Regions from separate parts of the Parendozoicomonas sp. 2304DJ65-17 genome, predicted to be linked through region 3. Evidence: predicted binding sites of a transcription regulator. Region 3 holds the regulator's gene; each other region holds the start of a gene.
The links. The regulator FNR, encoded in region 3, switches genes on or off when oxygen is low (the NO sensors DNR and NnrR bind a similar motif). The targets are predictions, from matches to a motif close to TTGATNTANATCAA.
Positions count from the first base shown of each region.

Region 1: the regulator FNR is predicted to act here: its motif matches at 1,628-1,641, upstream of ACY2RR_RS17470 (C69 family dipeptidase).
Region 2: the regulator FNR is predicted to act here: its motif matches at 3,607-3,620, upstream of hcp (hydroxylamine reductase).
Region 4: the regulator FNR is predicted to act here: its motif matches at 4,504-4,517, upstream of hemN (oxygen-independent coproporphyrinogen III oxidase).

Region 1 covers NZ_JBYVJV010000007.1:150,106-157,582, reverse strand. The annotation lists gene ACY2RR_RS17470 (C69 family dipeptidase) at 41-1,525, opposite strand; gene galU (UTP--glucose-1-phosphate uridylyltransferase GalU) at 1,807-2,634, opposite strand; gene ACY2RR_RS17460 (sugar phosphorylase) at 2,684-4,543, shown strand; gene ACY2RR_RS17455 (LysR family transcriptional regulator) at 4,565-5,551, opposite strand; gene ACY2RR_RS17450 (OprD family outer membrane porin) at 5,950-7,266, shown strand; gene ACY2RR_RS17445 (choice-of-anchor I family protein) at 7,439-7,477, shown strand, end outside.
Region 2 covers NZ_JBYVJV010000001.1:317,355-324,831, reverse strand. The annotation lists gene ACY2RR_RS01495 (adenosine deaminase) at 1-384, shown strand, start outside; gene ACY2RR_RS01490 (PilT/PilU family type 4a pilus ATPase) at 529-1,707, shown strand; gene ACY2RR_RS01485 (NEL-type E3 ubiquitin ligase domain-containing protein) at 1,858-3,081, shown strand; gene ACY2RR_RS01480 (Rrf2 family transcriptional regulator) at 3,154-3,591, opposite strand; gene hcp (hydroxylamine reductase) at 3,766-5,418, shown strand; gene ACY2RR_RS01470 (FAD-binding oxidoreductase) at 5,520-6,587, shown strand; gene ACY2RR_RS01465 (SDR family NAD(P)-dependent oxidoreductase) at 6,641-7,453, opposite strand.
Region 3 covers NZ_JBYVJV010000018.1:31,475-38,951, forward strand. The annotation lists gene ACY2RR_RS24210 (dihydroxyacetone kinase subunit DhaK) at 1-996, opposite strand, end outside; gene ACY2RR_RS24215 (VOC family protein) at 1,045-1,362, opposite strand; gene ACY2RR_RS24220 (TraR/DksA family transcriptional regulator) at 2,072-2,404, shown strand; gene ACY2RR_RS24225 (hypothetical protein) at 2,444-2,944, opposite strand; gene ACY2RR_RS24230 (adenine phosphoribosyltransferase) at 3,073-3,615, opposite strand; gene fnr (fumarate/nitrate reduction transcriptional regulator Fnr) at 3,625-4,383, opposite strand; gene ACY2RR_RS24240 (hypothetical protein) at 4,880-5,536, shown strand; gene ACY2RR_RS24245 (hypothetical protein) at 5,762-6,415, shown strand; gene ACY2RR_RS24250 (hypothetical protein) at 6,450-7,061, shown strand; partial or broken gene ACY2RR_RS24255 (hypothetical protein) at 7,234-7,477, shown strand, end outside.
Region 4 covers NZ_JBYVJV010000008.1:693-8,169, reverse strand. The annotation lists gene ccoG (cytochrome c oxidase accessory protein CcoG) at 1-312, shown strand, start outside; gene ACY2RR_RS18035 (FixH family protein) at 309-857, shown strand; gene ACY2RR_RS18030 (heavy metal translocating P-type ATPase) at 908-3,346, shown strand; gene ccoS (cbb3-type cytochrome oxidase assembly protein CcoS) at 3,346-3,525, shown strand; gene ACY2RR_RS18020 (sulfite exporter TauE/SafE family protein) at 3,528-4,373, shown strand; gene hemN (oxygen-independent coproporphyrinogen III oxidase) at 4,632-6,017, shown strand; partial or broken gene ACY2RR_RS18010 (autotransporter outer membrane beta-barrel domain-containing protein) at 6,092-7,477, opposite strand, start outside.

The DNA.
Region 1 (7,477 bases), on a different contig from region 3:
GGCCCGTAAGCCGCTTTTCCGGTACTTAATACAAAGAAAGTTACAGATTAGAGATCTTCTTGAACTCTTCAGGGCTGTATTTCTTTTCTGTGCTGCGGGTCAGGTCTGTCATCAGGGCAGACTTCAGCTCGGAAGCTTTATCAAGAGACGTTTGCAGAACACCATTGGAGTAATCACTGGCAAAATTAACCGCCAGGTTGGAATCACTCTTATACATGTTCTTCAGCATCTTGTTCATGTAAGGCTGGGAAGAAATAAACTGGTCTTCCAGTTCCATCCAGACTTCATCAACAACGCTCTTGTATTTGCCATCAAGCACACTCTTGGTTGTCAGTGAACCGATAGCACGGAAATTCCACCAGGCGGACTGATCGTCATAACTATCAGTACCCATAGCGTATTCTGCAGGAACGTCTTCCATCACGTTGTAGAACGGAATGAATGGGCTGTACTTCACATTGCTGGGGGTTTGCCAGATAACTGCGGCCAGCTCGTCCGGCATATTGCTGTACATCTCAATGATGTGAGCTTCAGCATTACGATCAATGCCACTAGGGCGTACGCCGTTTTTGGCCAATTCAGTTTTGCTGTAATCAGAACGCAGCACAGCAGCAATATCTTCTACACCAATCTTCTCATCAGGAGAGAGGAAGAGTGGGTATTGTTCCTGACGGGTTTTCTGCTCAATGGATGGAGACAGCATTTTCTGGCTGATCCATTCACGATCAATATTGTAAAGATCGCCTACAACACCAAAGGCTTTGGCAAAGTTGAAGCTCTTACGGTCTGGGTTATCCAGCAGCTTGTTCTTCTTCACCATGTCGAACAAATCTTTGGAATGCAGGACTTCTTTGCTGTCCAGATCAACACCGCTGATACGCAGGCCGTTGGCAATTACCAGATACTTGTCATCTGGAACGCGAACTGCGATCCATTGGTGGCCGCCGCCTACTTCCATATACCAGGCTTCATCCTGGTCAGCGAACTGAACGCCATAACCTTCACCGGCACCATACTGTTCAATGTAACGGGCGAGAACTTCTACAGCATGTTTAGCGGATGTGGCTTCGCCAAGAACCAGGCCAACCATGTTCTGTTCAACAATACCGTCGGTTTGCGGGTCAGCTTTCAGTGATTTTTCATTGATTTCTGCACTGTTGGTAGCAGTCATGGCAACGTTCTTTTCGTTTACGCCACGCTGTTCAAATACTTTTCCACTATCCGGAGTTTTGTAGGAGTAGGCATCCCAGTCAGTCATGGCGGTGTAACGGAAAGTCTTTGCTGGAGCAGGAACTTCCAAGCCTGTAGACAAAGTAATCGTGTCGCCTTTCTCGTAAGAACGGGCAGGATACACAGTCATGTGTTTGGCCCAGTTATTTGAAGAAAAATCTTCATTACGGGAAATCATCACGGCGCCACTGGCGGAAACATCTTTACCAACCATAACGCTGGTGCAGGCAAAAGCAGAAGGAGCGGCAATAGTGGCTGCAATTGCTGCGGCCATCGCTTGTTTCATCAAATGCATAAAAACTCCGGGCAGGAACTAACTACCGACATTACAGAGAAACCGGCAGCTACTTAATAGGAGGTTGTGCTGCAAACATTACGCTGATGGCTTATTAGAATTTTGATAGGAATCAATAGGCGACAGGCTTTGAATAAAGTTCCAACACTAGAAGATATTTTTGGTGAAAAAGGTTTGTTTATTACTATTTTTCAGGTGTTTATTTAAGCAATTATGAAAAAGCCACTTCCAAAAGGAAGTGGCTTTTATGCTGTTAAAGTCTGAACGTTGGTAAATTTCGATCAGCCTTTGAAAAGGTTCTCGTAAACGTAATTAGTGGCATTAATAAAGCCAGGAACGCTACCGCAGTCAAAACGGTTGCCTTTAAAACGGTAAGCCAGAACGCAGCCTTGTTTGGCCTGAGTGAGGATTGCATCTGTAATTTGCACTTCACCGTTCTTGCCAGGAGGGGTGTTCTCAATAATATCGAAGATATCTGGAGTCAGAATATAACGACCGATAACCGCAAGGTTGCTGGGAGCTTCTTCCTTGGCGGGCTTTTCAATCATATCGGTAACACGAATGATATCGTCGCTGATGGCTTCACCAGCGATCACACCGTACTTGTGAATTTCATCTTCAGGAACTTCTTCCACGGCTACAATTGTACAACGGAACTGGTTAAACAGCGTTGACATCTGTGCCAGAACACCCTGACCTTCCGGATTAATGCAAAGGTCGTCGGCCAGAATAACGCCAAAGGGGTTGTCTCCCACCAGTGTTTTACCGGTAAGGATGGCGTGGCCGAGTCCTTGCATCTGTTTCTGACGGGTGTAACTGAAGGTACAGGCTGCCATCAGTTCGCGGATGCTGGACAGGCGCTGTTCCTTACCGCTGCCAGCAATTTCCTTTTCCAGCTCGTAATTGATATCGAAGTGATCTTCTATGGCTCGTTTGGTTCGACCTGTCACAAAGCCCATATCTGGAATGCCTGCGTTCATGGCCTCTTCAACGGCATACTGGATCAGAGGCTTGTCTACGACAGGCATCATTTCCTTGGGCATGGATTTGGTAGCGGGCAGGAATCGGGTTCCGTATCCGGCCACAGGAAAGAGACATTTACTAAGCATTGTAGGTTCGCTTCCTTGTCAGAATTGCCGGGTATTATAAGCAGAATAAGTGCCAGTTGCCTTGGCGAATACTGGTGGATACAGAGTAAAAGAGCGAGATTACAGGGTTATGGCGATGGATGATTTCACATATGTGTGCAATCAGGAGTTTTGCCGGGCGCACGATGAAGGTGCACTGGCCCGCACACTGACGCCGCTTCTGCGCCACCTTTACCCAAGTCGGGCCGGAGAGGTGCTGGAGCAATTGCTGGCTCTGGTGAGTGATCACCTTGCCATTGTTCCCCATGGCCATGACCAAACCTGGGATGAAACCGACATTATGCTGATCACTTATGGTGACAGCGTTCGGTGTGACATGCAGGAGTCATCACCTCAGCCCCTGCGGGTTCTGTCTGACTTTATGACAGAGCATATGCGTGATTGTTTCAGTAGCCTCCATATCCTGCCGTTTTATCCCTACAGCTCTGATGATGGTTTTTCCGTTATCGATTACCGGATTGTTGACCCAGAGCTGGGAGACTGGGAAGACATCAGGCGTTTGAGCCGGGAGTACCGGTTCATGTCAGATCTGGTGATTAATCATGTATCCCGCCAAAGTGTCTGGTTTGCCGACTTTGTCAGTGGTCACCCTCCTGGCAATGCCTACTTTATTGAGCCTGAGCCTGAGGATGATATTTCTCAGGTTGTCCGCCCACGGAACTCATCACTTCTTGCTCCTATATGGACGCGCCGCGGTATTCGCCATGTGTGGGCGACTTTCAGCAAGGATCAGATAGATCTGAACTTTCGCAACCCGGAAGTTTTGCTGGAGATGATCAGAACCCTGCTTCTCTATATGGAACAGGGCGCATCACTCATCCGCCTGGATGCTATCGCTTTTTTATGGAAGGAGCCGGGCACCAGCTGTATTCATCTTCCGCAAACTCACTCAGTTGTGAAGATTATGCGGGCGATTATGTCGTGCATGCGCCCTGACTCTATTCTTCTGACAGAAACCAATGTTCCCAGCGAAGAAAACCTGTCGTATTTCGGTGATGGTGACGAAGCCCAGATGGTATACCAGTTTCCACTGCCACCACTCATTCTTCATGCTTTGAACAGGGGAACGTCGGAATATCTGGTGAGGTGGGCAAACCAGTTACCTGAGTATCCCAAAGGCTGCACCGCACTGAACTTTACCGCATCCCATGATGGTATTGGCTTGCGGGCTCTCGAAGGTATTGTGCCAAAGCGAGAGGTGGATGATCTGGTGGAAACCATGCACCGCTTTGGTGGGTTCGTAAGTATGCGGGCACTGCCTGATGGTTCGCAGGCACCCTATGAAATCAATATCTCATTATTTGATGCCATGAAAGGTACACGGCGGGGGGAAGACACCTGGCAAATTCAGCGTTTTATTTGTTCACAAGCCATTATGCTGGCAATGAAAGGGATTCCTGCCGTTTATATTCATAGCTTGTTTGCTACTGAAAATGATCTTGATCTGGTAGAAGAAACCGGACGCACCCGATCTATTAATCGTAAGAAGTGGCAACTGTCTGACTTAAAAGAACAGCTGGATAATTCGGCAACAACATCCGCAGTTGTTTTTGAAAAGATGAAGCAACTGTTAAGAACTCGGCGAACAGAAATTTGCTTTCATCCAGATAACCCACAGGAAATAGTAGATATTCAACATGGTTTGTTTTCGGTTTTAAGACGTGGAGATAACAACCGTGTTGTTTTGGCTGTGCATAATGTAACAACTGGCATGCAGACTGTAGACCTGACCAGTTTTTCAAAAGAGTTTGAAGGTAAAGAAGAGTTGGTGGATCTGGTTTCCGGTGAAGTGGTTCATAAAGCATCAGAGGAACCACTTAAGGAAATTACTTTGCAGCCCTACCAGGTTGTTTGGCTACTTAGTTGTTAAGAACGGACTGCTATAACAGTGTTAGCAGCCGCAGTTAGCTGGCAAAGGAGACATTTCTGCATAGTCATGCACGGACCGGCAGGTGACATCACTTACCAGTTCCCGGAACCAGCGATGGATACGGTTGTACTGCCAGTGTTCCGGCCAGGCCATACGAAGATTCAGGCTTGGGGATGGCTCCTGTATTGGGCGCATCACCAGGTTATCGCCCGCCATATCCAGCTTTAAATTATTAGGGAAGAATGCCAGCAGTTCGGTATTTTCCAGAGCCAGTAACATGGCTTTAATGCTGGGGAAGGAATAGCGAACTTCTGTATCCAGGCCTAACTTCTGAAAGTAATCAGTTATTCCCTTTCTGGTGTTAAAACCACTGCGCACTTGTATGTAGGAGTAACTCAACATGTCTGTTGTAGAGATAACAGATTTTTCTGCAAGGGGGTGATTCTTATCCATAAGCAGGGACAGTTCAGAGGCTGAGGCAAAGTCATGGTGTTTTAGGCCAGACAAGATCTGGTCTTCCATATTGCAAATGGCAAGGCTCAGTTCACCACCAGTCAGCATCTCCTGAACAGCACTGCTTGCAGGGCGACAGTCCAGTTTTATGCCAGGCGCTCTCTTGTGCAGTTCAGCCACCAATGGTGGCATGATGATGTCCATCATCTGCGGCCCCAGAGCAATATGGAATGTTCGGGTGCTGGTGCACGGATCTTCGTTCTGGTTGTCGAAGAGTGTGCTCATGCTTTCCATCAATGTTTTGATGGGAGATTTCAGAGATTGCGCCTTATCGGTGAGAACAGAGTGGTTGCCTTTTCTTACCAATAATGGGTCGTGAAAAAAATCACGAAGTTGAGCAAGGATTTTACTCATAGTGGACTGGGCCACACACATCACTCTGGCAGACTCAGAAACAGAAACAGTTTCCAGCAAAACATTAAGATGTGGCAGAAGATTAAGATTTATTCTTGAAAGTTGTGCCATATAGTTTTGGCGCAATTGAACTGCCGACATATTTAGAACCTTGTTTTACGCAATGCTGACAATTCCTAAATATGCTATAGAGGAAGCCTTTCTTAAGTAATTGGTAGAAAACAGGATTGCTTTTTCTTAAATACGACTTAAGCGCGGCTTTGAGGAATGCTGTCAGTGCAAATCATCAAGTAAATGAGCCATTTCGAGGCGAAACATTGTTTACTAAAAACAACATTGGTAGAACCCTCTAAAATATGAAAAAAAGCGATAGGGCGATCGTTATTATTCCCGTGACCCTGTTGCTCATGTCTCCTGATAATCGGTCTGCGCTTATTTGTGGCCGTTACACACCGGCCCTGCGGTAACAGTGCCCCTGATTTTTCTGCTGTTAGTGCGGATTTAAGTGCAGCACACACTACACACATCTGGAGCCAACAATGAAGAAACTGGCGCTCGCTATTGCCGTTGCTTCCGCAACTGCAGCCTCCGCTCAGGCCGCAGAAATCGTTACTGTCGATCCTAGTCTGGATATCACTTACAAGAACTACTACTGGGATGAAGACAACAAGTCTTCCAAGTCTGCAGTTGCCCGTAAAGAGCAGGCAGACGGCTACGAGCGCGATGAATGGGCACATGCTCTGATCGTAGATTTTGACACTGGCTACATTAACGACATGGTTGGTGCAGTTGTTTCTGCTGGTGTTGCTGCTGATATCAAGAGCGAGTCCGAAGGTCCAAGTAACGTATCCGGAAACAGCATTGCAGCTTTCAACCAAGCTTACCTGAAGGGTAAGTACAGCTTGGCTGGTATCGATTTCAATGGCAGCCTGGGTCAGAAGAAGCGTGGTTATGAAACCTACGGTGACTCTGGTTCCCGTCTCCTGAATGCCAGCTCCTACGGCTATGACCTGAGCGCCCGTTTCCAGAACCTGAACGTTTACGGTTCCTACATCGATGCTCACCACAATCGTAACGAATCTAACTTTAACGATGATCTGAGCAACGCTGCTGGTAAGAAGATCGATAACGTTAAAATTTACGGTGCTAACTATGAGCTCGAAAACGGCTTAGGCTTTACTGCTGAGCTGGCGAAGTCCAAAGACTTCCTGAAGAAAGAGTTCTACAAAACTTACTACACCGTACAGCTGCAGGATGGCATGTCCCTCGACCTGGACGCCCGCTTCGGCAAAGTTGAAGAAGATGGCGAACTGTACGGCAGCATGGAAGACACCGACAACAACGATGCTACCGATGATGTCTTTGTTGCGAATAAAGGTTTTGAGTCCAAGTACTACAACCTGAACGCTACTCTGAACTTCAATAACTCTTACGTAGGTTTTGGTTTCAACAAGACCACCGATGGCGACTACGACAACACTCTGTTTGATGACGACAACGGTAGCTTTAACTCCAGTCTTGACCAGTGGGAAATGTACGCCCTGGAAGATGAAAAAGGTTATATCCTGACTGCAGGTCATAACTTTGAAGATCAAGGTTTGGCAGGTCTTAACTGGGATGTATGGTACGCCAAGGGTAAAGATGCGAAGGACGTGAAAGACTTCGATCGTTACGAGTACGGCAGTGTAATTTCCTACAACTTTGACGGTCAGCTGGAAGGTCTGTCTCTGAAGTGGCTGTCTGTTATGTACCGTGCCGAAGGTTCTGCAGAAGGTAGCCGCAGCAAGGTTCCTTCTTCCCTGTATGACGAAAACGTTAACCGTTTCTACCTGACATACTCTGTTTCTGTATTCTAACCAACTCCAGAGAGGGGAGGGTTATATAAGAATCAAGAAATGTTCTGAAGAATAAAAACAAAAATAGCCATCTGAACTGTAAAGTTCAGATGGCTTTTTTTTGCCTGTCATAAAATATTCACGAAATCTTTATAAAAAGACTGCTGTCATAATCAGAATTACCAGGAACCCCATGAAACAGCAGCTTGGTAAAAAGTTAGTTACCGGTGGT
Region 2 (7,477 bases), on a different contig from region 3:
AAAACAGATCGGATTGACCACGGCGTTCGCTGTGCCGAAAGTGATGAACTGGTTCAGCAGCTTGCCAAAGACAGAACACCTTTAACGGTGTGTCCGCTATCCAATACCAGCCTGAAAGTGTTCGAGACAATGGATCAGCACAATATTGTTGATCTGTTGCGTAAAGGGCTGTGTGTCACCATCAACTCTGATGATCCAGCGTATTTCGGCGGCTATATGAATGACAATTTCAATGCAGTTGCTGAAGCGCACCCCATGAGTGAGCAGGAAGTTGCTCAATTTACTTTCAATGCTATCGAAGCCAGTTTTATTTCAAGTGCTGAGAAGGAAAGGCTTAGGGGGATAACGCAGAATTATTTAGAGACAATGCTAGAAAAAGCATAAAAGACAATTGTGAAAGGGGAGCTGTAATTTTATGTTATGGCTCTCACTGAAATGTGAATGCTGTCACGCTTCTGGCTGTGTTTTCCCTTAGGTTTCAACGATAACATCCCTTTCTTTTTCTGCTATTAAAGAAAACCAATAATAATGAGTCTTGAGAAAATAAAGTCCTACCTGGTTGCCCTCGCGAAATATGATGGTTCTGACCTTTACTTGAGCACTGGTGCTCCTCCCTGTGCCAAGTTTCAGGGAGTATTAAAACCCTTATCCAAAGAGTCTCTGGCACCCGGTGCCGTACGGGAGATGGCTTATGCGGTTATGGACAAAGAGCAAAAGGCAGAATTTGAAGAAGAGCTGGAAATGAATCTGGCCATGTCTATTCCCAAGGTGGGTCGTTTTCGAATTAATATTTTCTCCCAGCGTAACGAGCTTTCTATCGTTGCCCGAAATATCAAAGCGGAAATTCCAAACTTCGATGATCTGAAACTGCCACCCCAGCTGAAAGATATAATTAATACCAAACGGGGCTTGATCCTGTTTGTGGGTGGAACGGGTTCAGGTAAGTCCACTTCTCTGGCTGCTTTGATCGATCATCGAAACTCCACATCTGGTGGTCATATCATCACCATCGAAGACCCAATCGAGTATGTTCACAAACACAAGAAATCCATTGTGAACCAGCGTGAAGTTGGCGTGGACACTCGCAGTTATAGTGCAGCATTGAAGCAAACCCTTCGTCAGGCACCTGATGTGATTTTGATTGGTGAAATCCGTGATCGGGAAACTATGGAGCATGCTCTGGCCTTTGCAGAAACTGGTCATCTGGCGATCTCTACATTGCATGCCAACAATGCTAACCAGGCTATTGACCGTATTCTGAACTTCTTCCCGGAAGAGCGTCGTCCGCAGTTAATTATGGATCTGGCCATGAACCTGCGGGCTTTTGTTTCTCAACGCCTGGTAAAAACTACTGACGGCAAGCGCGCCGCAGCAGTTGAGATTCTTCTGGGTACAGAAACTATTAAGGAGAAAATCCTTAAGGAAGAGTTTGAGGAGATCAAAGGCATTATGGAAAAGTCGGAAGGTGTGGGAATGCGCACTTTCGACAGTGCTTTGTATCACCTTTACCGGGAAGGACGGATCGACTTTGATGAGGCGATCAAAAATGCCGACGCGCCTAATAACCTGCGTCTGCGGATGAAACTGGCTCAGGATGATATCGGATCTTCAGAATCTGGTGGATTCAGTTTCAGTCTTGAAGAAGGGCCAGAGAAGAAGTCTTCTGGAAAGGCTGTCTTTGATATTGATGACTCAGATGTAGCCTGAAAGCCAAAAGCCACTTCATAGTGGGTAATTCCTAAGTTCTGGCCAAGAGGGATGCTTGTTGGGTGACTACAAGCATTCCTGCCTTCGGCTATTCTTTTGTTAAATTAGATTCTAGAGTCTTAATGTTCTCTCGGGCCATGGAGTGGTTTTATGAGTAGTAACATTGGAACGGTTATCAATCGGATAGCCCAAGGTATAAATAATCATGTATTACGACCTATTGCCAGGCAAATAGGGCGATTAAAGAACTGGTTGATTGCTTTTGTTCCTGGTGCCCGTGGAACAGAAGGTTTACGACCTTCAAAAAAGACTGATCAAAAAGAAACTCCGTTGGTGTATCGGAGCGTTTCTTCATCAGGTCAAACAGATTACCACTTCAATGAAGTCTCAAGCGGAACACGGGAGAGTTCACTCACTGAAACCTCTATATCCTATGAAGGTAATCATTTAGGTGAAAGCGTTCCTGATATAAGAAAAATTTATTTGGATCGTATGGAAAAACAACACGGCAGGGAGGTGCAGTGTGAAGAATGTATTAACTATTGGTTTGGTTTGTTAGGAAAGCCTGTGCCGCAAGGGCTTGCTGAAAAGGTTAGTTACAGAGGTGAATTCCATAGAATATTAGAGAATTTAACATCTTCAGATAAATTCACAGATGATGACAGTCGTATGAAAGTTGCATCATATCTATACAACCTTTTAGAAAGAATGAATGTTGATGTAGATATTCGGGAGGCATGTCTCGATGCATCAACAGGTACCATGCTCTATGAACCGGGTAGCGACGCTGAAGGGGCTATGTTCTATTTGCTTGAACTGGAGGCAGCTGCCGGACTTGTTGAGGCTAAAAGAAAAGGGGGAGAAGAGCTTCTTTTGTTCGGGGAGCAGGTCTATCAAATGCATCTTCTTGATGCTGAGGTTAAACGCTGGAAACAAGCATCGTTAGAGTCTACACAGGATCAGGTTAGTGATCTCCATGCTCTCTTTCATAGCCGGACTCACCTTGCATCGAGGTTTAACTTGCCTATCAGTTGTCAGGAATTGCTGCTCAATAAAAAGCGATTTGATCTTGTGAGTCAAGGTTTTGGAAAAATAGAGGAAGCGGTTAATCGGAAGAGGGCATCTAATGGTGAAGACAGAAAGGTTGATTTCTTGCTCAATTGGTTTCCCTGGAATAAGTATCTAAGGTCGAGTGATTTTATTGCTGTAGAGCGAGAGAGGTTGGATAAAAAGCTCAATGATACCTTGCATGAATCTCCAGAATCCGCCGATTATCGGAAGCGTTTGAGAGATGCTAATGAGGAGCATGAAATTCATATGAATGCTCTATTCACTAATACGACCAAAAAAGTTTTGCGCAAAGTCAGAGGGTGAGATCTAGATGTAGGCTCTTCAAGCACGAGTAACTAGATGTTTACTATATAAAAGTTGAAACCTGAACATAGATCATGAGGCTTCCTTAAACGTCAGCAGTTGTACCAGTTCATCTCTGTTTTCCAGAAGATCTGCCAGCGTGTAGCTTTCAAGCACAGCCACAAAAGCATTCATTGCTTCTATCAGAACACCCTTCAATCGACAGCCGGGCTGTAATCGGCAGTAAGGGCTGTTGCAGTCAATAACCTGCAGGTTGGATTCCATATCCAGTACAACCTTACCAATATTAATCTCAGCAGGGTCCATACCCAGCTCAATGCCGCCGCCTTTTCCCCGAATATTTTTCAGGTAACCCAGTTGGCCAAGGCGCTGAACAATCTTCATTACGTGGCTGCGAGAGATATCGTAGGTGGCGGTTACCTCTGCAACAGACAAACGCTCACCTTCTGGCAGAAGGGCTGCCTGAATCAGGGTACGCAATGCGTAATCGGTATAGCGGGTCAGTTGCATGGTGTCGTGCACCTATTGATTCAAATCAAGTGAATCTTAAAGAGTTGAGGTTTTTTCGACCAGTGGTGGTTTTTACGTATTCGTCATCTGTCGTTTTGGTGTAATCCTAAAGATGCAAAAAAAATGAATCTTTAGCTTTTTAAAAGCTACCTGCCATCCTGATGAGGTCTCAACATGTTCTGCGTACAGTGTGAACAGACAATTCGAACTCCTGCCGGTAACGGTTGCTCCTATGCCCAGGGCATGTGTGGCAAGACATCTGAAACGTCTGATCTGCAGGACGTGCTGATCTACATGCTGCAGGGCGTATCCTGGTATGCTGGTCGTGCCCGTGAGTTTGGCGTTGTTAATGCCGACGTCGATGCATTTGTACCTCGCGCTTTCTTTGCGACCCTCACCAACGTTAACTTCGATAACGATCGCATCATCACTTTCATCCGTGAAGCGAACGCTGCCCGTGATCTTCTGAAAAAGGCTTGCGCAGAGAAAGGTGCTGACCTTTCCGACGCTACCAATGCCGCAAAATTTGAGCTGGCTGAAGATATGGCCGGTATGCTGCTGCAGGCTCCTGAAATGCTGCCTAACCGTGGCCTGGCTGAAGTCGGCGAAGACATTGTTGGCCTGCGCCTGCTGTGCCTGTACGGCCTGAAAGGTGCTGCGGCTTATATGGAGCACGCTCGTGTTCTGGGTCAGCAGAGCGAAAAAATCTACGCTGAATTCCACAAGCACATGTCCTGGCTGGCAACTGATTCCGCTGATATCGGTGCTCTGCTGGAATGCGCCATGGCTATCGGTCAGATGAACTACGGCGTTATGGAAATGCTGGACAAGGGCGAAACTGACGCCTTTGGCCATCCAGAGCCTACTCAGGTTAACGTTAAACCTGTAAAAGGTAAGTGCATTGTTGTGTCCGGTCACGACCTGATCGATCTGGAAGAAATCCTGAAGCAGACCGAAGGCAAGGGCATCAACGTTTACACCAACGGTGAAATGTTGCCAGCTCACGGTTACCCAGAGCTGAAGAAGTACAAGCACCTGGTTGGTAACTACGGTAGCGCATGGCAGAACCAGCAAGCTGAATTTGCCAAGTTCCCTGGCCCAGTTGTGATGACTTCCAACTGCATCATCGATCCTAATGTTGGTAACTACGCTGACCGTATTTACACCCGCAACATTGTTGGCTGGCCTGGCGTTAACCACATTGAAGGTGATGATTTCTCAGCTGTTATTGAGAAAGCGCTGGAAATGCCTGGTTTCGAATACGATGAAATTCCTCACAACATTCTGACTGGCTTTGCCCGTAATGCTTTGATGAATGCTGCTCCTGCGGTTGTTGAAGGTGTGAAGGCTGGTGATATTAAGCACTTCTTCCTGATCGGTGGTTGTGATGGTGATAAGGCTGAGCGTTCTTACTACAAAGAATTTGCTGAGTCTGTTCCCCAGGACAGCCTGATCCTAACTCTGGCTTGCGGTAAGTTTAAGTTCAACAAGCTTGAGTTTGGTGATATCAACGGTATCCCACGTCTGCTTGACGTTGGTCAGTGCAACGATGCCTACTCCGCTATTCAATTGGCCCTCGCTCTGGCTGAGACTTTTGAATGTGGCGTAAATGATCTGCCACTGTCTCTGATCCTGTCCTGGTTTGAGCAGAAAGCGATTGTCATCCTGCTGACTCTGTTGTCCCTCGGCATCAAGAATATCCACGTTGGCCCAACGGCTCCTGCGTTCCTGACAGATAACCTGCTGGGTGTGCTGGTGGATAAGTTTGACCTGAAGTTGACTTCCAATGTTGAGCAGGACCTGAACGCAATCCTGAACGCCGCCTGATTGTTTATGAATTCCTGAATTGGAACACGCCGGGATTGGAAGAACTTTTCCCAATCCCGGCGTGTTAATTCCACTCAGAATTCAAATTTTGAGATATTTCCATGCTGATTTCCGAACCTACCAAAAACGAACCCCTGAACTGGGCGCAGGCTCCGCTCTGGGAAAAAGGGACCGTTGAACTGATTTGCCAGCAGGTAATTCGGGAAACAGCGGATATCTCTACTTTTGTTTTTCAAATGAAAGACAAAACCCGTTTTAACTTTAAGCCCGGCCAGTTTATTACCCTGATGCAGGAGCTGGATGGTGAGATGGTTTACCGTTCTTACACCATCAGCTCTTCTCCTTCCCGCCCTTACACTCTGAACCTGACTATCCAACGTGTTGAAGGTGGCCGTATGTCTGGCTGGCTGTTTGAGCACCTAAAGTCGGGGGCAACTATCAAGGCTACCGGCCCTGATGGTGTGTTTAACATTATCGACAAGCCAGCAACCAAAGTGCTGTTTATGAGCGCAAGCTGTGGCATTACTCCGGTAATGTCTATGTCTCGCTGGTTGCTGGATACCTGTACGGATGCAGATATTCGTTTTATCCACAGCGCACGCAGTGAAGCAGATATTGTTTACCGTCGTGAACTCGAAATGCTGGATGAACAGCATGCCTGTTTTAATCACAGCACTGTTCTGGATGATCGTGATGGCTGGCTGACTCAGGAAATGCTGCAGCAGCTGGTTCCAGATCTGCATTCCCGCACGCTCTATATCTGCGGTTCTCCTGCCTATATTGAAGCTGTGCGCGAAATGGCGAAGAACTCTGGTTTCAATATGGATAACTTTCATCACGAAATCTTTAACGATGCCATGATCAAAGAGATCGCTGATCGTAATGAAGAGTCTGAGGTTTCCGGTGAAGGCTTTGAAGTGGTGCTAGAGAAGTCAGGCGTTGCGGTAACAGTTGATCCGAGCGAGCTGCTTGTAGATACCCTTATGGCTCAGAAAGCACCTGTAGTTGCCGCTTGTCGTGCAGGTGTGTGTGGTGCCTGTAAGGTTCAAATCATTGATGGTGAAGTAGAGAGTGGTAGCCAGATGACTTTGACACCTCAGGAAATTGAGCAGGGTTATGTTCTGTCCTGCTGTTCCCGTCCTAAATCTGATGTGCGAGTAGCTATCTGATAATGACTGGGGAAGCGTATCTTCCCCAGCTTTTCTCTGTTTTGCCTTCCAAATTAAGAAACAGCTTCTTCTTTCTCTTTCACCGTAATCAACATACTTCTTTCGATTGCTGCCATACCGAACTGCGATGGCAGGAAGCGGGCCAGAGAAGAGAGTTTGTTCATAACTCCAGGAATATGTTGTTTCTTTCCTTTCAGTGCCGCATCCACACTGGAGCGAGCCACATCGGTAGATTTCATCATGCCGATATTACCTTTCAGCTCCAGACCTGAGTGATCAATAAACTCAGTGATCACTCCACCGGGGCAGACACAACAGATAGAAATGTTGAGACTTTTCTTTCTGAACTCATAGGACAAAATTTCACTGAACCGCAGTACATAAGCCTTGGTGGCGGAGTAAACCGCATAACGCGGTGTTGCCAGCAGCGCTGCCAGGGATGAAATATTCATAATATGGGCGGGTTTGCCATGTTCTTTGGCTTTGGCGACAAAGGCATGACTCAGAGTCGTTAGAGCTGTGATATTCAGATCAATATCTCGCTGTACATCTTCGGCAGACTGTTTGCCGAAATAGTCCCAATAACCGGTTCCGGCATTGTTAACAAGCATGGATAGAACTCGCCCTTCAGATAGGAAAGTATCAGTGGAGGGCATCAGTTGTTCCAGTTGTGTTCTATCAGTCAGATCACAAGTCAGCACCAGAGACTTAGCCTGATGTTTCTTTTCCAACTCTTCGGCGAGTTCTTCCAAGCGTTCCGTACGCCGTGCTACAAGAATTAAATCATAGCCGCGTTCGGCCAGCTCGCAGGCAATGTCGCGGCCTATGCCGCTGGACGCTCCGGTAATAATGGCGGTGTTTTTCATTGTTATTAGTCTTTATTTGAGTTC
Region 3 (7,477 bases):
GGTTACCCAGTAAGGGGTATCTGCCGGAGCTTTCCAGAGCTCTTTGAGTTGAGCATCAACCTTGGCGATACACATCTGGAATCCTGCCATTTCCTGAACAGTGAGATATTCATCAACGCAGTTGCAGCCAACAGTGATTCCACGTTCGTGCAGGGCGATATGACAGGCACGGTTTACAATCAGCAGTTCCATTAAAGTGGTGGCACCGGCACCATTGAGCATCAACATCAGTTCATAGCCAGAATCAGCCTGAATAGCCTTGCACAGGTTATCGATCATGATTTCAGCGGTTTCGTTGGCAGACAGCATCTTGCAGCGGCCGCCACCGCCTTCACCATGCTGGCCCATACCAATTTCCATTTCGTCATCAGCCAGCTCGGCGATTTCAAGACCGGACTGTGGATGGGTGGCTGTTTTCACAGCCGCTGCCAGAGTAGCCATATTCTTGTGAATGCGATCAGCGACTTCATACACTTCGTCAAGGCTCAGGCCTGCTTCTGCCGCGGCGCCGGCAATTTTATACACAGGTACGCAACCGACCAGGCCTCTACGATCTTTGATGTCAGCATCCAGGCCAGCACTTATGTCTTCATGGGTCAGCAGCATTTTTACATTCAGGCCTTCGCGCCTGGCCATTTCCAGGGCCATGTTGGCAGCCATAACGTCGCCTTCACGGTTTAGCACCACAAGCAAAACACCGGCTTCACAATTTGCCATCTTCAGGGCTTCGAAAAGCTTGGGAGCTCCGGGGGCGGCAAAAATGTCGCCGACCACAGAGAAGTCGAGCATGCCTTCACCGACAAAGCCGCTCAGTGCTGGTTCATGACCAGAACCACCAAGAGTAACGATGCGTACTTTATTTTCAGGTTTTGGAAGTGTGCGACAAACAATCTTTTCAGAAACAACCTTTACCTTTTCTGGAAATGCCAGAGCCAGACCTTCCAGTAATTCAGGTGTCAGGTTTTCAGGATCATTAATCAGCTTTTTCATGGACATGATTCATGCTCTCCAAATGAGTGGCAAATAAACGAAAAGCTCTGACAATCAGTGAATGACTTGCATTAATTCAACGGGAGCGCCGTCTTCGATAATGAAAGCAATGCGCAGGTGATCATTTGCCATCCATGGTTCCAGTAGCACATTGGCACCTTCCAGTTCTTTATCCAGGTCATCAACCTCGAAGGCAACGTGGGCAGTTTTTTGCAGCACCTCTGGCAAAACGCAGGTTTTATCACAGCGCAGCCATTCCACTTTGCTTGGTGATTTTGAGTAGTCAGTAATATGGAAGCCGCCATCGAGATTGTGTTCTTCTTTCCCGTGAATCTCGTCTGTTGGAATTCCGATATGACTAAATGTTCTCATCTTTCATTCCCTCTGCCGGTTTATTTGAACTGATTAATTGTTCTCTTCACTGGCAAAGATACGATTAACGGAGAGGTGTTTTTTGATGTGAATCAGGTTCCATTTTTTTTCGAAATTGTGGGAAGGTTGAGGGCTTGGCGGGTAAGGGATTTCTGGTGGTCAACTGCAACAATGTGCAATAAAAGAGTTCATCCAAGTGCAACAGTTTTTCCGGGAAGAAGGGGATAAATTTGAGCAAGTGCAACACGAAAGAGGTTTGGTGCCAGTTAAGTGCAACACTAGGCATAGATCGATAAAAAAGTACTCAATTTGGTAAAACAGGAATATCCCCGAAATGGATTCATTGGCCACGCGTACTATATGGGATCCGCGGCAGCCATTTTGATGCCTATTCCGGCAATCCTTGCCTGACTGGCCATACTTTTCTGACTTGTGATATGTGCCCCTTGGTATTCCTGCTAAAACGTCGCATTATAGTGATAGGCCGTTTCTGTTGCTGGAAGGCGCGGAAGGTTTGCTAAACTCGGTCAGCCTGTTGTTGATATATGTCACCAGCCGCGCTGATCGTAAACCCTAGAATGCAAAATATAAGAAGTCATAAATCATGTAAGGGGATGCCTGCTCCAGATGTAAGAATAAGGGCATTTCTGTAGTGATAAGTCAGCCAGTCTTAGTTCCATAAGTCAGGAAAGTGCAGAGGGAATCAACCATGAAAGGGGAATATGACCAATTTCGTGAAGTGTTGCTGAGTCGTCAGGCAGAGTTGCAAGCGCGTTTGGATAACATAAAAAAAGATGTTACCCGAAAAGCCAATGCTGACTGGTCTGAGCAGGCTCAGGAACGGGAAAACGATGAGGTAATAGACGCTCTTGGTAATGAGGCCGTCAATGAACTTCATCTTATCCAGAAAGCTCTTGAGCGTATTGACGAGGAAGAGTACACCCTCTGTGTTGACTGTGGTGGGGAAATTCCTTTGGCACGCCTTAAAGTCATGCCTTACACCAACCTGTGTGTGAAATGTGCGGAAGCACGTGGGCAATAACCGCTGAAGCAGCTTGTCATATACCAGAATCTGACTTTCTTAGCTCTGGCTCGTTTCCTTGCCTCGGATCAGGGTGTTGTAGTGGTCGACAAAGTCATCGACAGTACCCTGTGGTTTACTGTGAAAGTTGTTGTGCCAGCAGCGCCCCAACCGTTTGGGGTTATCTTTGAAGTTGGCAGGCAGCGGTTTACCACGGCGAAGATAGATCATTAGTGCAACCGCGGTCGCGTAAGAAAGGTTTGTGGCTAATTCGGCGTGAGGATGCTGAAGAAACTCATGCTGGCTGGCCAGACCTCTCACCTTGCTTGCCAGTTCCGGCTGAGTAGAAAGAAAGTTATCCCAAACATTTCGGTGCATGCGGGGTGTGATCTGGTAGATACCCAGTGCTCGCTGGTTATCCATTTTGAGATGTTCCCCAAGCCCTGACTCCTGGGCTGCCGTCCCCAAAAGTAAATCCTCAGCAGCGGGGCTCCACAGGCCTAAATGTTTTAACGTGGGGCGAATAACCAGTGTGCGCAGTTCCTTGGCACAGATACCCATATCTTTTATCTCTTCCGATGAGAACCGTTGTTGTACCTAAAGGTATAACAGAACTTTCAGAAAGAGACATCGGCAAAATTGAAAGGAAAGTAAACCAGCCCGGTTATTCCAGACTGGTTCGGAGGGGATCAGTAGCTGGTGAGTGCGAAGGAAGCAATGCCTTCTTCTTTCAGCTTGGATGAGCCACCAAGAGCTGGCAGGTCGATAATGGCTGCTGCTTCTACGACTTCTGCTTCCAGGCGATTAACCAGTTTGGTCGCTGCCAGAAGGGTGCCGCCAGTAGCAATAAGATCATCAATCAGAACGATCTTGTCGCCAGCGGAAAGAGAGTCGGTATGAACCTCAAGGGCTGCTTTACCATATTCCAGTGTATATTCCTCGCATATTGTTTCTGCGGGGAGTTTGCCGGGCTTTCTGAAGATAACCAGAGGTAGGTGCAGGGTTGCAGCCAGTGGTGCTCCCAACAAGAATCCCCGGGCATCCAAGGCGCCAATATGGGTGATGCCCTTGTTCCGGTAACGTTCGGCAAACGTTTCGTGAACCATGCCCATGCCTTCGGGAGACTTGAGCAGGGTGGTAATGTCACGGAACATAACACCGGGTTCCGGCCAGTCAGGCACGGCCCGGATCAGGCCGCGCAGACGATCTTCGCTAAATGCAGATTGGTTCATATCACTAACTTACTGAATGTTTACAACCTCAGGACTGTCAGTCAGTTTACCACCTGCGAGGCTACACAGCTCCATTGCGTTGGTAATCTCAATCTCTTTACCGTTGGCATGGATGAGTTCCGCCTTCTGGAAGCGAGTGAAAACACGACTTACAGTTTCTACCGCCAGACCAAGATAGTTGCCCATTTCGTTACGGGACATGGACAGGCGGAAAGACTGTGAGGAGAAACCCCGGCGCCGGAAACGACTGGCCAGGTTGATGAGGAATGTCGCAATACGCTCGTCAGCATTTTTCTTCGACAACAGCAGTTTCATCTGCTGGTCTTCACGAATCTTCTTGCTCATGATCCGCATAAGCTGGCGGCGCAGAGCAGGATGACTGTCGGAGAGCTTTTCGAGCTTATCAAAGGGAATTTCGCAAACCATGGTGGTTTCAATAGCCTGGGCAGACACCGGATAGGTATCTGTATCCAGCCCACTGAGGCCGACCAGTTCACTGGGCAGGTAGAACCCAGTTATCTGCTCTTCACCTTCATTGGTGGATGTGTATGTTTTCAGCGCACCGGAGCGCACTGCGAAAACACTGTGAAATGCATCACCTTCCAGGAACAGATGTTCGCCTTTTTTCAATGGTCTGCCGCGCTTGATGATCTCATCGAGATCATCAATATCTTCTATTTTAAGCGCCAGTGGCAGACACAAAGGACTCAGGCTACAGTCCCTGCAGGCTACTTGGCTGGCATGCCGTACGTTCAGTTTTGGCGCCATATTGAGCCCCTAAGAACCAGATTGGCTGATGTAGAGAGTGAGCCTATTGTATGGGAATACGGGGCTAACTTTAACCCTGTGGCAGATACCTATAATGGTTTTTTTTCTGTTGTTTTTGTTCAAATGATGGTCTCTTGTCATCTTTTTGGTGTCTTTTAGGGTTGCCATTACAAAAAAAATTAAAACCCATCGGAAAAAAAATCGGTCACACATTGCTGTTTATCAATAGAGAACCCGTTTTTCTGCCGAGTTGCCATTCCGTTGCTCCTGATCAATCCCGTTAGTGAATCTGACAGAACCGCCTCCATTCACGAACCTCCTCGTTAGTCTCCGGTCAATAGTGACAAGCATGAACTCACCGGCTTGCCGGGCTTTTTGGGCATGCATGGGAGGCTGGAAGGCCTCATAACGTCTGATCCGGTATGTGCCCGGCGGGCCATTTGTGCTCAAACACAATTATGGGATCAGGTAACACTAGAAAACTATGGAGGTTTTTATGCCAAGTCCATTAATCATTGGCGGTGTTGTTGCAGCAGGAGTAGGTGCACTAACAACTCTGGGTTATTACACTAGGCCCCCTGCGCAGAACTCTGGTCGAACTGTAGAAGTTAGCAACCCTCAGCAGGATGCTGAGATGGGTGGCGGTGATGACACTGCTTCAACTGCTGTTGGTCAGCGTAAAGTCGCAAACGCATTCTATTCTGCTGGTCGTGGAGCTAAAGAAGTATGCTCTATGTTCCTATATGGAATAAGATCCTTTAGTTACCATTACCTGCCATGGATCATTTCCGGGGCTGTCTTCGGTGGAACTGGAGAAGCAGTTTCCAAGAGCGCTTACAATTTTGCAAAAAGCGCTGGTTGCTCTGAGGCGACGACCAAGGCATTGAGTGCTGGTGGTAGCTACAAGGCTGCGGTTAAGGGTGGCTGGTCGGTTGGTCTAGTCCCCATGGGTGTTGATTTCTTGCGTTGGGGTGTAAGAACCGCTACACGTGGTCGCCTGTGTAACTCTGAAACCAATGATCATGAACAGCGGATTACTGAAAACAAGCTTCTGATTGAAGCGGCTAACCGTAAGCTTGAAGATCATGACGAGTACGATGCGCGTATCACCGAGCTGGAAGATGCTTCTAAGCCCCTTCCCCGCAGGACTTAAACAATAAGATAGAATTGTTTAATGCCGTAAATTAAACCCGTTTCGGCGGGTTTAATTCCTCTCCCCTCTGTCAGCTCATCTTGCAGTGTTGTTAGGCATACTAACCATCACGGAACCTCCTACTGTTTTCTCCGGTCGAAAAGGGTAATTCGAGGCTTTCTGCTGGCTATTTCAAGGTCAGAGGTGGCTTATTTAATGGTTCAGGTTTAACAAGGAGTGTTGGACATGAAGGGAGTAAATAGACAGGGAGGAACCCCTCCGCAACAGTCAAACAAAGCGTCCTTTGAGGATGATGCCGATCTTCAGCAAATGCAGGATGTCCGTGATCAGTCGGATCAACTGCTGATCGGCCCGTACCAGCAGGCCAGAGTGATTCCGACCAAGAGGCAGAGCCAGATGTCCATAGTCACATCTCTGGGTAAGGCCTGTTTATCTCTTGTTGGGTATGCCGCTGTTGGTGCGATTTTCGCATTTACTGCTCCCTGTCTCTATACACTGCCATTGATTAAGAACTGGCTGCCTCTGGGTACATTGAGTAACTCTGCAGGCCGGTTCCGGGATTTGGGTGGTTTGCCTTTCTATAAGAAGCTAACCGGATGTGTACTGGTGAACTGTTTTCTGCTGGTTCAGGGAGCAAAGTGGGTTAATAGCAAAACATCCACCAGGGTGTTTGGCCCCAGTGAGCTGGATCTCAGTATTTCCTGGAAGGAAAAGATGGTTGCCCAGCTGGAAGAACAACTGAAACAGATTGAAGCGTTGGAGCAGAGAGCGTTGGTTGGCGCGCGCATTACTGGCGATATGACGAACAAAATGATTGATAACTGCAGTCGGAATAGATCACAGAGTAGGGTGACGACTGAAAGAGTACTGGCTAATTAACGTTTTAAATTGATCTTATCAAGGAGGATAGATTATGGCGGCAGCAAATATGAGGAGTTATCGAGGAGCTAGAAATACAGACAGTTCCGGCTCTCAAGATGATGTGCAGGTGCATCATAAATCCGGGAAAATGGATCGCATGGATGTGGAGGCTGTTCCAGGAAAGCCAACCCTTCGTCAGCAAATAGAAAATGTACCGAAGCTTGTAAAGCCTAATCTAGGCCAGAGAGTTGCAGCTCAAATCTTGCATGGTGTTGTTTTTCTTGGTGCGGCTGCTGGTTTGTACTACGGTGGTGGCTTTCTCTTTGACTGCTATATGGAGCTCTACAGGGATGATTCCTATACTCCGGATCCTTTTCTCTCAGCCTGGGGGAAAAGCGGGATGTGTGCTCTGGTTGGTGCGGCCGTTGTGCTCTACGGCGCTTTCGACAAGTTGAAAAAGGGAGCCAATTATCTGGTAAATAGTATTTGTGGAACGGATGAGAAGGCTGCTAAGCGTGCGCACGATCAAAATCTTGATAAGTATCTGGTTGATGGGCTGAATGCTCTGAATGCTAGAATGAAGCAAGTAGATGAAAAGGCACCGGATTATAGAACCGGCGAGTTTGATGTAACCGCAACTTTCCGTTGTAAAGGCAAAAAGTAAGACATCCCCCCTTTAGTTTTTCAAGGCGCCAATGGCGCCTTTTTTCTTTGTTTTTCAAGGGTATTAGACCTTTGTCTTAGGAACTCACTCCTTTGTTTTGTATCTAAACAATCAGGATATCTCTGCCAGGGAGGCGGAGCGCAGGATTTCAGGTTTGGTAAAGGAGTTACCTATGAGCAATCCAATCAAAAGTAAGTTAGATATTTTCAGGCGCATTTGCAGTAGCCATGTGTTGTCACTGCTTTTGTGTTCATCAGTCATATTCTTTGTTCCTAGCTCAAACGCTGGACTTTTTGATCGTGTTGCAAATGCTTTTAATGCTGCTGCCAGTGTTGCGAATAAGATGCTGGACGGGGAAGAAGATGGCACCAATACCGAAAATCAGAATAATGATAATCCCCCTCCTCCCACATCTG
Region 4 (7,477 bases), on a different contig from region 3:
CAGAGTTTGTACAGCACCAACAATGCTGGCCAGATTGAAAATATCTACACACTGAAACTGGTAAACAAGTCCCAGCAACCCCAGACGCTGAACATAAGCGTTTCCGGCTTGAAAGATGTTATTATCCGCGGCAATACCCGTGTAACTATCGAGCCGGGTTCGGTAACAAGCCTTCCTGTGCGATTGGCAGTTCCGCCTGAAGTATTAACCGGAACCAATACCACTATTGAGTTCCATGCGAACAGTGACAGTGCAGATGGCCCAGCCACGACAGCTGAGAGCCGCTTCCTGTCTCCAAGGACAACGCCATGACGCCTAACGCAGAAAAAGAGCCATTTACACATTGGTACCAGGAACCATGGGCCTGGTACATTGTTGGTGTAATCCTTGTCACTATTACCTGGGGTACATTCCAGGTCATAGTGTCATTTAAAAACGCTGACGAAGTTGTAGTGGATGACTACTACAAAGTCGGTAAGGCCATTAACCAGGATTTGAGCCGTGACCGTCGCGCCCACGAGCAGAATATCGCGGCCAATATCAATTTTGATGAAGCGTCAGGTTCTTTGAAGGTGGCTATGTCCGGCTCGACAGATAACTGGCCCCAGCAATTGCGCCTTCGCCTTCTGCCTGCAGCCAAGGGGGTAGAAAAGCAAATTATTCCCTTACTGCAAACGCCGGCTCAAGACACTCTTTATAGAGGCCAGTCCCAGGGTATTCCTGCCGGGCGTTACTACGTACAGTTGGAAACCCTTGACGAAATCACTCCGGAACAGGGTTACCTGACCGGTTGGCGCTTGAACCGTGAAATCTGGATTGAAGATAACACGCCGGTTGAACTGGCCGCTTATGAGTGATCCATTTGTTTCCATACCACTGCTATGTGTTTCTTATTAAGTGAAAGTGAATGAGTGAAAAAAGTTGTTTTCACTGCCACCTGCCCATCAATGGTCCTGTTCAGTTTACTGCGACCATTGATGGCGAAGACCGCCCTATGTGTTGCCCCGGATGTCAGGCTGTTGCTACAGCCATTGTTTCCGGCGGACTCGATAACTACTACCGCTATCGCACTGAACCTGCCCAACAGGCAGACCTGAGTCAGGCCTTAAAAGCAGAGTATGAACTCTACGACCGGGAAGATCTTCAGCAGAGTTTTATCCGTAGCCTCACCCCGGAAAGTGCTTCACAAAAACTTGAAGCCCGCCTGTTAATAGAAGGCATTACCTGTTCAGCCTGCGTCTGGCTTCTTGAACATCACCTGTCGTCCATAGAGGGCGTTGAGTCCGTCACTGTAAATCTCAGCCAACATACGGCAACGGTCACCTTCAATTCAGAGACCGTAAAAATCAGTGAAGTGATGCTCGCTGTTCTTGCGGTTGGTTATCGCGCTCACCCCTGGCGACAGGAACAGCAGGACGCCCTGTTGGAAAAAGAACACAAACAGTTTATCCGCCGCCTCGCCGTTGCCGGTATCGGCACCATGCAGGTAATGATGTATGCCATTGCCATGTACGCTGGCGCAGCACAAGGGATGGAAGCTGAGTTTCACACCTTGATGCGTTGGGTCAGTGCCCTGATTGCAACACCGGTTGTGCTTTATTCTGCCCGCCCATTCTTTTCTGCGGCCTGGAGGGATATCAAGAATCGCAATCCCGGCATGGATGTTCCCGTATCCATTGCTATTGGTGGTGCTTACCTGGCCAGCCTCTGGGGAACTTTTCAGGGAACAGGCGAAGTGTATTTTGACTCTGTCAGCATGTTCACCCTGTTTCTGCTGAGTGGCCGCTTTCTGGAAATGCGGGCACGCCACCGCACCAGCCAGACATCCCGCAGCCTGCACTTACTTCTACCGGAAAGCTGTTTACGCGTTAATAAAGATGGTGAAGCGGAACGGGTCAGCCCCTCCGATCTACAGGTAGGCGACAACATTCGTATTCTCCCCGGAGAAAACATTCCAGCTGATGGCGTTATTTTCAGTGGCCAAAGCTCTGTGAATGAATCTGCACTTACTGGTGAGTACCTTCCGGTTGCCAAACATAAAGGTGACCAGGTCGCTGCCGGGACTATCAATACAGAGAATGCAATTGAGGTAGAAGTAACCCACGTTGGGCAGAATACCCGCCTGTCCGCTATTGCCCGTTTGCTTGAACAAGCCCAAGGGGACAAACCTGCTATTGCCCGACAGGCTGACCGCGTCGCAGGATGGTTTGTCTGTTCAGTGTTGTTAGCAGCTGTTGGTGTTTACTTCTACTGGCTCCAGCATGAACCGGATGATGCCTTCTGGATTGTTCTTTCTGTACTTGTTGCCACCTGCCCCTGTGCACTTTCTCTGGCAACACCAACAGCATTAACCGCTGTGACTGGGTATCTTCAATCAAAAGGCTTATTAGTTAGCCGCAGTCGTGTGCTAGAAGGCTTACCGCAAATCACTCATGTGATATTCGATAAAACCGGTACATTGACTCGCGGTGATCTCAGCCTTGCTGATGTAAAAATACGCGACAAGACCTATAACAGAAGTGAATTACTGGATATAGCTGCTGCTCTGGAAAGCCATTCTGAACACCCTATTGCCCATGCTTTTCCCGCATCAACCACAGAGGTAAAAGATGTAGAAAACATAACCGCTCAGGGACTGCTGGGCAGAATTGCTGGCCACACCTGGCGTATAGGAAAACCCTCCTTTGCCAGCCCGGCCATGGAAGCAAGTCCTCCAGACAACCACCTCACCTGGTTGTTGCTGAGCTGCGACAAAATGCCACTGGCCTGGTTTGGCCTCGATGATACCCTGCGCCCTGAGGCAAAACAGGTCATCAATGAACTGAAAACCAGAGGCCTTAATGTCGGATTGTTGAGCGGTGACAATCAGGGTGTTGTTAACCGTGTAGGCCAGGAGCTTGGCATTGAAGAGTGTTATGGACAGGCCACCCCGGATGACAAACTCAATCACGTGCAACAGCTTCAGCAACAGGGCCATCGTGTTCTGATGGTTGGAGATGGGGTAAATGACATTCCGGTGCTGGCTGCAGCAGATTTATCTGTCGCTATGAACACTGCTTCAGACCTGGCTCGTACACACGCTGATGCTCTGCTACTTTCAGGGGACTTGAACCAACTCCCGGCCAGCATAGACAAAGCCTGCGATACCCGCCGGATTATCCGACAGAACATGGTTTGGGCCTTGGGGTATAACCTGCTGGTACTGCCTTTGGCGGCATCTGGCTGGCTGGCTCCCTGGATGGCTGCCATTGGCATGTCTGCAAGCTCTCTGGTTGTTGTTGGTAATGCACTGAGACTTTCAAAACCACAAAAAGACAAAGTCATGCAGTACATGGAGGATAACTAATGGACAGTCTTTTCATACTTATTCCCATTGCTGTGGTTTTTGTTGCAGTAGCGGTCGCTATTTTCTTCTGGGCTGTGGACAACAACCAGTTTGATGATCTGGAAGGTCCTGCACACAGCATTTTGTTCGATGAGCCTGATGCAAAACCGAATAAAGATAAAAGCAAGATCCAGGAGTAGTAATGACTGACCAATTAAGCCTGACAGCAGCATTTCTGCTGGGCCTGCTGGGGGGCGGACACTGTGTTGGCATGTGCGGGGGCATTATGTCGGCATTGAGCGTTGGCAGTGGCGCGCCACCCCGCTCACTAAAGAGTTTCAATATCCTTCTGGGATACAATCTGGGACGCATTTTCAGCTATACCGTTATTGGTTTCCTGATGGGCTGGCTGGGCTGGTTTATTGGTGGATTCAGTAAAGAAACCAGTGTCGCCTTGCGTATCTTTGCCGGCATTATGCTGGTTGGTATGGGGCTCTATCTGGCCGGATGGTGGACAGGCATTACCGTACTGGAAAAAGCTGGTCACACACTCTGGCGTCGCATTCAGCCTACAGCGTCCGCCATGTTACCGGTGAACAGCCCCATAAAAGCGATTGGCGTTGGTGCACTCTGGGGATGGCTGCCCTGCGGCCTGATTTACAGCACATTAATCTGGGCAGCTGCCAGCAATAGCGCTATTGAGTCCGCCTCACTCATGCTGGCTTTTGGGCTAGGCACTCTTCCCGTATTACTCCTGACCGGGCTTCTGGCAGAACAGATGCGTAACCTGTTGCAAAATAAACTGTTCCGCTCTGCGGCCGGCATCTTAGTCATTCTGTTTGGTTTATGGACAGTTCCTGGCCCTCACCAGATGTGGGTGATGATGAAACTGGACTTCAGTGGCCAGCCTCACCAGATGAACCATGGCAGTATGAGTCATGAAAACATGAACCACGAAAGCATGAACCATGGAAATATGGATCATTCCCAAATGAACCATTCAGATATGGACTCTCCATCCGTAGATCACTCAAAGATGGGCCATTGACCCCGATTCTTTTTACTACATTCTTCTGTAAAATTTGCAGAAGAATGTAGCTCTTTAGCTTCAATCTCTACAGCCTCATCAATTTTTCGTAAACCTGCCAAGTAGTCTGACAACAGAAGTTGAGTCTCTATTGATACACATCAAGGCGCTAGAACCATCAGACTATAAACTGTCAATCAGTATTTAGTGCAGGCAATCGTATTAATTTGCCATTTTGCGAAAAAAATAATATGCATTCTTCGATTGCAGGAAACAGAGATGAACAACTCACTGATCTGGGATTCCAGTCTACTAAAGCGATACGATCGTCCGGGACCTCGTTACACCTCATATCCAACTGCGGTTCAGTTCACCAGTGAGTTTGAAACAGACACTTTTATTCAGGCAGAACAGGACAGCGGGCATCAAAGAAAGCCTCTCTCTCTGTATTTTCATATCCCCTTCTGCGATACCGTCTGTTACTACTGCGGCTGCAACAAAATAGTTACCAAGCGCCGCGAACAAGCTCAGCCCTATCTGGATCTGATGTGCCAGGAAATGGCCATGCACGCCAAAAATCTTGGTTACAAAGCTACGGTTGAACAATTGCATCTGGGTGGAGGAACACCCACATTTCTTAGCAAGGAGCAGCTGACCCAGTTAATGGAAACCGCTCACAAGTATTTCCATCTGGATTTCAGTGAATTCTCCGATTACTCCATTGAAATTGATCCCCGTGAAGCAGACTGGGGCATGATGGGATTATTGCGGAATCTTGGTTTTAACCGCATCAGCCTTGGCGTTCAGGACTTTGACCCTGCTGTGCAAAAAGCTGTTAACCGCATTCAGCCAAGAGCCGTCACCGAAAGCGTAATAGACGCCGCGCGCGCCATGCATTTTGACTCTATCAATGTCGACCTGATTTATGGTTTACCACTGCAAAACTGTGAAAGCTTTCTGAAAACTGTTGACCGGGTGATCGAGCTTGCGCCAGAGAGATTATCTGTCTTTAACTACGCCCACTTGCCTCACAGATTTATGCCTCAGCGCCGAATACGCAACGAAGACCTTCCCTCTCCGGAAGAAAAGCTGCGCATTATGGAAGCAACTACTGAGCGTCTGACTGAAGCTGGCTATGTTTACATCGGCATGGATCACTTTGCCCTACCAGATGATGACCTGGCTGCAGCACAGGAAGATGGCGTTCTGCACCGTAACTTCCAGGGCTATACCACTCACGGTCACTGCGACCTGATAGGTATGGGTGTTTCATCCATCAGCCAGGTTGGCAACACTTACGCTCAGAACTTTACCGATATGGCGAGTTATAGCGAAGCTATTAATGCGGGCCGCCTTGCTATTAATAAAGGCCTGCAAAGCTCTGCCGAAGATCAGCTGCGCTCCCATGTTATTCGTCGTTTGCTCTGTGACTTCCAACTGAACTTCCATGATGTGGAATCTGAGTTTGGTATCCACTTCACCAAGCATTTCAAACCAGAACTGGAAGCATTATCCGTTATGGCGAAAGACGAACTGCTGCTAATGGACGGAGAATCCATCAAGGTTCTTCCCCGCGGCCGTCTGCTTATTCGCAACATCTGCATGACCTTCGATCTGTATCTGGCTGCTGCCCAGGAACAGCAGAAGTTTTCACGGGTTATCTGATAACCGCTATTTTTCCTATAAACAAACGGGGCCGCATAATGCGGCCCCGTTTGTGTTTTTACCTTATCGAGCTATTAGAACTTCTGCTCAAAGGTCAGTGAAGCACCGTAGCTGCGGCTCTTGCGACCACGGGTTCCTTCCATGTCAAAAGACAAACTTCTGTTGTCATCAAACTGGGAGTTCACACCCAGATTGTACCACTGAAGCTTGCGATCACGCTGCTTACGCTTCTCCGTTACACTGTTACCACTCTCAAGATGAGTCATCGTCGTCTTGTGATCAGCGAAGTGGTTCATCTGAACACCGGCACCACCGTGGATACTGGTCAGATACCTGAAACCTGGCACCTGGTAATCCATCATCAAGCCATAACGGTCTATACGATCATGACGGCTGCTACCTTTTACCTTCACTTTATCTTTGTGCTGACTCTTCAGATCAAAACCAGACTGACGGCTATCGATATACATAAACTCAGCAATAGGCGTCAGAGTCAGGCCCGGTACAAACGCATCCAGATGGATGTCATAGCCGGTGCCAATCCAGGCAGCCCAGTCATTCATGGTGAAGTTACCCTTGTAGCTATCGCCACTGATCTTATCTTTGCCTTTCGCTTTCACATCGTGATGACCAACTGTCAGGGCACCGTCGATATGGAAGTTATCACGCTTCCAGGAGAAGAATGGGCCAACCCGCAGACTGGTCATATCGGTGCTGCCACTCATTCCCTTCAGAGAAGTATTGTTATTCTCCGCCGAGAACATCACACCAACCAGCAGTTCGGTATCCAGAGCTTTAAACGCTCCCATTTCAAAACCATAACCACGGTTTTTGTATCCAGGCAGACCAGAACTCATCTTGGCTGTGCCGCGATTACCGTAGGCACGCACGTAGCTGTATACACCGCCAGGCTGCAGGGAATCTTTCAAACCACCCTTTACAGAGGCTTCAACCGCACCGGCATCAATACGCTCAATGGCAGAATCAGCACTTGTTGCACGCCCTTTACGGAAATCAGAGATAACTCTGTGATGCCCCGAGAACATCTGCATTGCCGCATTGTTTGACACTTCAGCAGCAGTAGCAGGCAATGCCGCCACCAGGGCACTATCAAAGACTGGCTCATTCACAACCGGTGCCGCTGGCTGAGGTTGCGCCTGAGGCTCATCTTCATTTTCGGTTTCTTGAGCGTCACCGTCATCCTCAGACTCTTCTTCATCTTCAGAATCAGCTTCAGGCTCTTCTTCTGGCTGTTCGTCATCACTGTCTGCTCCCTGATCCTGTGAAGGGTCCTCTTCGTCATCATCATGACTGGCAAAGTTATTGTTGCCGTCACCCTGAGGAGGAATCTCTGGGGATGAAGAAGAATCATCCTCCTTTGATTCAGGATCTTCTTCCGGAGCATCGCCAGTAGAGTCTTCACGACGCCTGTTTATATTGCCGACGCCATCATCGTCATC